Regions from separate parts of the Streptomyces sp. NBC_01716 genome, predicted to be linked through region 2. Evidence: predicted binding sites of a transcription regulator. Region 2 holds the regulator's gene; the other holds the start of a gene.
The links. Region 2 encodes HrcA, which represses chaperone genes, less so after heat shock. Its sites were predicted from a motif close to TTNGCACTCNGNNNNNCNGAGTGCNAA; they were not measured.
Positions count from the first base shown of each region.

Region 1: the regulator HrcA is predicted to act here: its motif matches at 1,901-1,927, upstream of groL (chaperonin GroEL).

Region 1 is NZ_CP109181.1:4,882,416-4,885,824, reverse strand. Features, by position in the region: gene groL (chaperonin GroEL) at 112-1,737, opposite strand; gene OIE74_RS21530 (cold-shock protein) at 2,065-2,268, opposite strand; gene OIE74_RS21525 (MoaD/ThiS family protein) at 2,687-2,962, opposite strand; gene thrC (threonine synthase) at 3,003-3,409, opposite strand, start outside.
Region 2 is NZ_CP109181.1:6,008,581-6,011,989, reverse strand. Features, by position in the region: gene dnaJ (molecular chaperone DnaJ) at 1-1,016, opposite strand, end outside; gene hrcA (heat-inducible transcriptional repressor HrcA) at 1,017-2,033, opposite strand; gene OIE74_RS26460 (MBL fold metallo-hydrolase) at 2,197-2,916, shown strand; gene OIE74_RS26455 (DUF3097 domain-containing protein) at 2,936-3,409, shown strand, end outside.

The sequences.
Region 1 (3,409 bases), 1.1 Mb from region 2:
GCCGAACGCCCGAGGGCGGCACCCCCCTTTCCAGGGAGTGCCGCCCTCGGTCCGTACAAGCACGTACGGGAAGCGCGTACCGCTACGCCATGAACCGCCGATCCGTCAGGATCAGAAGTCCATGTCACCGCCCGGCATGCCGCCCGGCGCGCCGCCGGCGGCGGCCTTCTCCGGCTTGTCGGCGATGACGGCCTCGGTGGTGAGGAACAGCGCCGCGATGGACGCCGCGTTCTGCAGGGCGGAACGCGTGACCTTCGCGGGGTCGATGATGCCTTCGGCGATCATGTCGACGTACTCGCCGGTCGCGGCGTTCAGGCCGTGACCGATCTTGAGGTTGCGGACCTTCTCGACGATGACGCCACCCTCAAGACCCGCGTTGACCGCGATCTGCTTGAGCGGGGCCTCCAGCGCGAGCTTGACGGCAGCGGCGCCCGTCGCCTCGTCGCCTTCGAGCTCCAGCTTCTCGAACACCGAGGAAGCCTGGAGCAGAGCCACGCCACCACCGGCGACGATGCCCTCCTCGACGGCGGCCTTGGCGTTGCGCACCGCGTCCTCGATGCGGTGCTTGCGCTCCTTGAGCTCGACCTCGGTCGCGGCGCCGGCCTTGATGACGGCCACGCCGCCGGCCAGCTTCGCGAGACGCTCCTGGAGCTTCTCGCGGTCGTAGTCCGAGTCCGAGTTCTCGATCTCGGCACGGATCTGGTTCACGCGGCCGGCGACCTGCTCGCTGTCACCGGCACCGTCGACGATGGTGGTCTCGTCCTTGGTGATGACGACCTTGCGGGCGCGGCCCAACAGGTCGAGACCGGCGTTCTCCAGCTTGAGGCCGACCTCCTCGGAGATGACCGTGCCGCCGGTGAGGATGGCGATGTCGTTCAGCATCGCCTTGCGGCGGTCACCGAAGCCCGGGGCCTTGACGGCGACGGACTTGAAGGTGCCCTTGATCTTGTTGACGACGAGCGTGGACAGCGCCTCGCCCTCGACGTCCTCGGCGATGATCAGCAGCGGCTTGCCCGACTGGATGACCTTCTCCAGGAGCGGCAGGACGTCCTTGACGTTGCCGATCTTGGAGTTGACGATCAGGATGTACGGGTCGTCGAGCGACGCCTCCATACGCTCCATGTCGGTGGCGAAGTACGCCGAGATGTAGCCCTTGTCGAAGCGCATGCCCTCGGTGAGCTCAAGCTCAAGACCGAAGGTCTGCGACTCCTCGACGGTGATGACGCCTTCCTTGCCGACCTTGTCCATCGCCTCGGCGATGAGCTCGCCGATCTGGGTGTCGGCGGCGGAGATGGAGGCCGTCGAAGCGATCTGCTCCTTGGTCTCCACGTCCTTGGCCTGCTCAAGGAGGGCACCGGAGACGGCCTCGATGGCCTTCTCGATACCGCGCTTGAGGGCCATCGGGTTGGCGCCGGCGGCCACGTTGCGCAGGCCCTCGCGGACCAGGGCCTGGGCCAGGACGGTCGCGGTGGTCGTACCGTCACCGGCGACGTCGTCCGTCTTCTTGGCGACTTCCTTGACCAGCTCGGCGCCGATCTTCTCGTACGGGTCCTCGAGCTCGATCTCCTTGGCGATGGAAACACCATCGTTGGTGATCGTGGGGGCGCCCCACTTCTTCTCGAGGACGACGTTTCGGCCCTTGGGGCCAAGGGTTACCTTGACGGCGTCGGCGAGCTGGTTCATCCCGCGCTCGAGACCGCGCCGTGCCTCCTCGTCGAACGCGATGATCTTGGCCATGTGAAGTGGTCCTCCCGGACAGGGGGTGGATTGCTCCGGACCGTGTCCGCGCCCGCGACGGACGGCCGAAGAGCCTTGCGGTTCCTTGCCCCACAGGCTCTCGGGCCTCGCTGACCCGGTCCATAAGTTGTCACTCTCACCTGCAGAGTGCTAACGCCAATGATTAGCACTCGACCCCCTTGAGTGCAAGCGACTCCCGAGCGGCGCACCCCCTGACCCCGCGCGCACAGCCCCGCGCGCGGACCGCGCACGCACGAGGGGCCCGCATCCCCTCTTGGGATGCGAGCCCCTCGTGTGTGAGTGCGTCGTTGGCCGATCGCGCCGGAATCAGACGGCGAGCTTGACCATGTCCGCCTGCGGACCCTTCTGGCCCTGCGAGATCTCGAACTCAACTCGCTGACCTTCTTCAAGGGTGCGGTAACCGTCCATCTGGATCGCGCTGTAGTGGACGAAAACATCCGCACCACCGTCGACCGCGATGAAGCCGTAGCCCTTCTCCGCGTTGAACCACTTGACGGTGCCCTGAGCCATGCCCAACTCCCCTATTACTGGCCCCTGCGCGGGACCGCACTTCGCGCCGGAACGCGTCGACCGCGGCTGAATGTATCTGCCCAACTGCCCTCTGCAACAGGTCAATCGGACGAGAATTATGGGCATGCCACAACACGCAAAGAGGTGAAATGCCGGGCTACCAGGGGCAAGTCGGGCCGGGCAAAGCGCAAGGAACCGCGCAAACAGCGTCCACACTTTGACCGCATCTTGTCGCGAACTCATATGCACGGGGCACGGTCGCGACACCGGCGGCGGCGGGGCTACCCCAACTCTATCGCGTTCAACCTCATGGAATTGCCCCCTCCACTTCTCTCGCGGAGGGGGCAACACCGTTCACTGTGCGTGCCGTTCGGCCGGGCGCTGCCGTTCGGCCGGGTGCCGCTGTCCGGCCCGTCGCTCAGCCGCCGGCGACCGCCGGGATGATCGAGATCCCCACGCCGTCCGGGGTGGCGGTCTCCAGGCCCTGCTCGAAGCGGACGTCGTCGTCGTTCACGTACACGTTGACGAATCGCCGGAGCTTGCCCTGGTCGTCCAGGACACGGGCGGCGATGCCCGGGTGGTTCGACTCCAGGGACTCGATGACCTGGGAGAGGGTCGTGCCCTCGGCCGGAACCTCGGCCTTTCCGCCGGTGTACGTACGGAGGATGGTGGGGATACGGACGTTCACGCTCATCGGTTTCTGCCTTCCGGGGAGTAGCGGCTTCTTGAGGGGCTCAACGGCTCGAACGCGCCAGGCCGGCGGCGCGGAACGCGTCGAGGCTCGGCGGAATCGTCGCGGTCGGCCCCGTCGTCGGCGCGACGGCGTCCAGCGTCTTGAGCCCGTCACCCGTGTTCAGTACGACCGTCGTGAGCGCCGGGTCGAGCAGCCCCGTCTCGATGAGCTTGCGCGTCACGCCCACGGTCACCCCGCCCGCCGTCTCGGCGAAGATCCCCTCGGTGCGCGCGAGCAGCTTGATCGCGTCCACGACCTGCTCGTCGTTCACGTCCTCGACGGCGCCGCCCGTGCGGCGGGCGATGTCCAGGACGTACGGGCCGTCGGCCGGGTTGCCGATCGCCAGTGACTTGGCGATGGTGTTCGGCTTCTGCGGCCGTACGACATCGTGGCCCGCCTTGAAGGCGA
Region 2 (3,409 bases):
TGCTCCGGGTCGAGTTTCGCCGGGGTCATGACCTCGACATGGACGATCAGGTCGCCCCGGCCACCGCCGCGCAGATGCGTGATGCCACGGCCGTGGAGCGGGATCGACTGGCCGGACTGGGTGCCCGGCCGTACGTCGATGTCCTCGACCCCGTCCAGCGTCTCCAGCGGGCACTGGGTGCCCAGGGACGCCGCGGTCATCGGGATGGTGACCGTGCAGTGCAGATCGTCGCCGCGGCGCTGGAACACCGTGTGCGGCAGCTCATGGATCTCGACGTACAGATCGCCCGCCGGACCGCCACCTGGCCCGACCTCGCCCTCACCCGAGAGCTGGATACGGGTGCCGTTGTCGACGCCCGCGGGGATCTTGACCGTGAGCGTGCGGCGCGAGCGGATACGGCCGTCGCCCGCGCACTCGGGGCAGGGGGTCGGCACGACCGTACCGAAGCCCTGGCACTGCGGGCACGGCCGCGAGGTCATGACCTGGCCCAGGAAGGACCGCGTGACCTGCGAGACCTCACCGCGACCGCGGCACATGTCACAGGTCTGCGCGGAGGTGCCGGGTGCGGCGCCCTCGCCCGAGCAGGTCGTACAGACGACCGCCGTGTCTACCTGGATGTCCTTCGTCGTACCGAAGGCGGCCTCGTTGAGGTCGATCTCCAGCCGGATCATCGCGTCCTGGCCGCGCCGCGTCCGCGACCTCGGCCCACGCTGCTGCGACGTCCCGAAGAACGCGTCCATGATGTCCGAGAAGTTGCCGAAGCCACCGGCACCGAAGCCGCCGGCACCGCCGCCCGCCTGCGAGAGCGGGTCGCCGCCGAGGTCGTAGACCTGCTTCTTCTGCGGGTCCGACAACACCTCGTACGCGGCGTTGATCTCCTTGAAGCGCTCCTGCGTCTTGGGATCGGGATTGACATCCGGGTGCAGCTCGCGGGCGAGCCTGCGGAATGCCTTCTTGATCTCGTCCTGTGATGCGTCGCGGCGTACGCCGAGTACGGCGTAGTAGTCCGTGGCCACTTACGACTCCGCCAGGATCTGTCCGACGTAACGTGCCACTGCGCGTACCGCTCCCATCGTTCCGGGGTAGTCCATGCGGGTCGGTCCGACCACGCCGAGTTTGGCGACTGCCTCGTCGCCCGAACCGTAGCCGACCGCGACGACGGACGTGGAGTTGAGGCCCTCGTGGGCGTTCTCGTGCCCGATTCGTACGGTCATGCCTGAGTCCTCGGCCTCGCCGAGGAGCCTGAGGAGCACGACCTGCTCCTCAAGTGCCTCCAGCACAGGCCGGATTGTCAGGGGGAAGTCGTGCCCGAAGCGCGTCAGATTGGCGGTGCCGCCGATCATCAGCCGCTCCTCGGTCTCCTCGACCAGCGTCTCCAGAAGCGTCGCGAGGACCGTGGACACCGTGCCCCGGTCCTCCAGGTCGAAGGAGTCGGGCAACTCCTGCACCAGCAGCGGCACGTCGGAGAACCGGCGCCCCACGACCCGGGCGTTGAGCCGGGCCCGCAGGTCCGCCAGCGACGTGTCGCCGAACGGCACCGGACAGTCGATCATGCGCTGCTCGACCCGGCCGGTGTCGGTGATCAGAACCAGCATCAGCCGCGCGGGGGCCAGCGAGAGCAGTTCCACATGCCGCACCGTCGAGCGGGTCAGCGAGGGGTACTGCACGACCGCGACCTGCCGGGTCAGCTGCGCGAGCAGCCGCACCGTACGGCCCACCACGTCGTCCAGATCGACGGCACTGTCGAGAAAGTTCTGGATGGCCCTGCGCTCCGGCGCCGAGAGCGGCTTGACGCCCGCCAGCCGGTCGACGAAGAGCCGGTAGCCCTTGTCCGTCGGAATACGCCCCGCACTGGTGTGGGGCTGGGCGATGAAGCCCTCGTCCTCCAGCACCGCCATGTCGTTACGGACGGTGGCCGGGGAGACACCGAGCTTGTGCCGCTCGGTGAGCGCCTTGGAGCCGACGGGCTCCTCGGTGCCGACATAGTCCTGGACGATGGCGCGCAGCACCTCAAGCCTGCGTTCGCTCAGCATCGCGCACACCTCCAGCTCTGGTTCCTCGGATCCGGCTTGGCACTCGATGCGCGGGAGTGCCAGCATTCCCCGGGCCAGTGTACGGCCGTGAGGTACGCCCCTAGCAAGGCCGACCGGTCACGCTACCGCGCGGCACCGCCCGCCCCACCGATAGCGTCGCCGTATGGACGTCCGTTGGGAAGAGCACGGCTGGGAACGACTGGCTCCGGGGGTCGGCAGACGGCGGCTGCCTGGCTGGGATGCGACGGTCGGGCTTGTCGTGGGCGCGGACGCCGTCCTTCTGTACGACACGGGCTCGACGCTCCGCGAGGGCTCGGAGATCCGCGCGCAGGCGCAAGCGCTGTGCGGCAGGCGCGTCACCCATATCGCGCTCAGTCATCCCCACTTCGACCACGTCCTGGGCACGGCGGCCTTCTCGGGGGCGGAGATCTACGGGGCGGTCGGCCTGGGCGAGCTGCTGCTCCGCGACCGGGAGAGCCTGCGCGCCACGGCCGTACGGCACGGCGTACCCGCCTCCGAAGCCGCGACGGCGGTGGACGTACTGGTGGTGCCGGACCATCCCGTAACGGGCGAGTGGACGCTCGATCTCGGCGGGCGACAGGTACTTCTCGCCAATGTCGGCCCCGGGCACTCCGGGCACGATCTGGCCCTGCTCGTCCCGGGCGACCGGGAGATCGTCTTCTGCGGCGACCTGGTCGAGGAGTCGGGCGAACCCCAGGCGGGCGACGACGCGATTCCCGCCCGCTGGCCTGCCGCCCTCGATCGGCTGCTGGCGCTGGGCGGCGGGGACGCGGTGTACGTTCCCGGCCATGGCGCGGCCGTCGACGCGGCGTTCGTACGGGCCCAGCGGGGCGCGCTCGCCGCACGTTTCGGCACGGCGTGAGCCCGGATATCGTCTGGGGATGCGCAGCTACAGCCCCGATCTGACCCCGCCCTGGAAGCGCTCGAAGCCGGTGCCGGAGGTGCCCGCCGAGCCGGATCTGGTGGTCGAGGAGGTGTCGACGGGCTTCTGCGGCGCGGTGATCCGCTGCGAGAAGACGGCCGAGGGGCCGACGGTCACCCTGGAGGACCGCTTCGGCAAGCACCGGGTGTTCCCGCTGGTGGCGCGCGGGTTCCTGCTCGAAGGCCAGGCCGTCACCCTGGTCCGGCCAACCGCCGGCGGCCCGGCCCGGCCCACCCGCACGGCCTCCGGCTCGGTAGCCGTCCCCGGCGCGCGGGCGCGGGTCGCCCGTGCGGGGCGTATCTACGTAGAAGGGCGGCACGACGCGGAACTGGTCGAGCGGGTCTGGGGCGACGACCTCCGTATAGAGGGCGTGGTCGTGGAGTATCTGGAGGGCATCGACGACCTCCCGGCGATCGTCGCGGAGTTCGCCCCG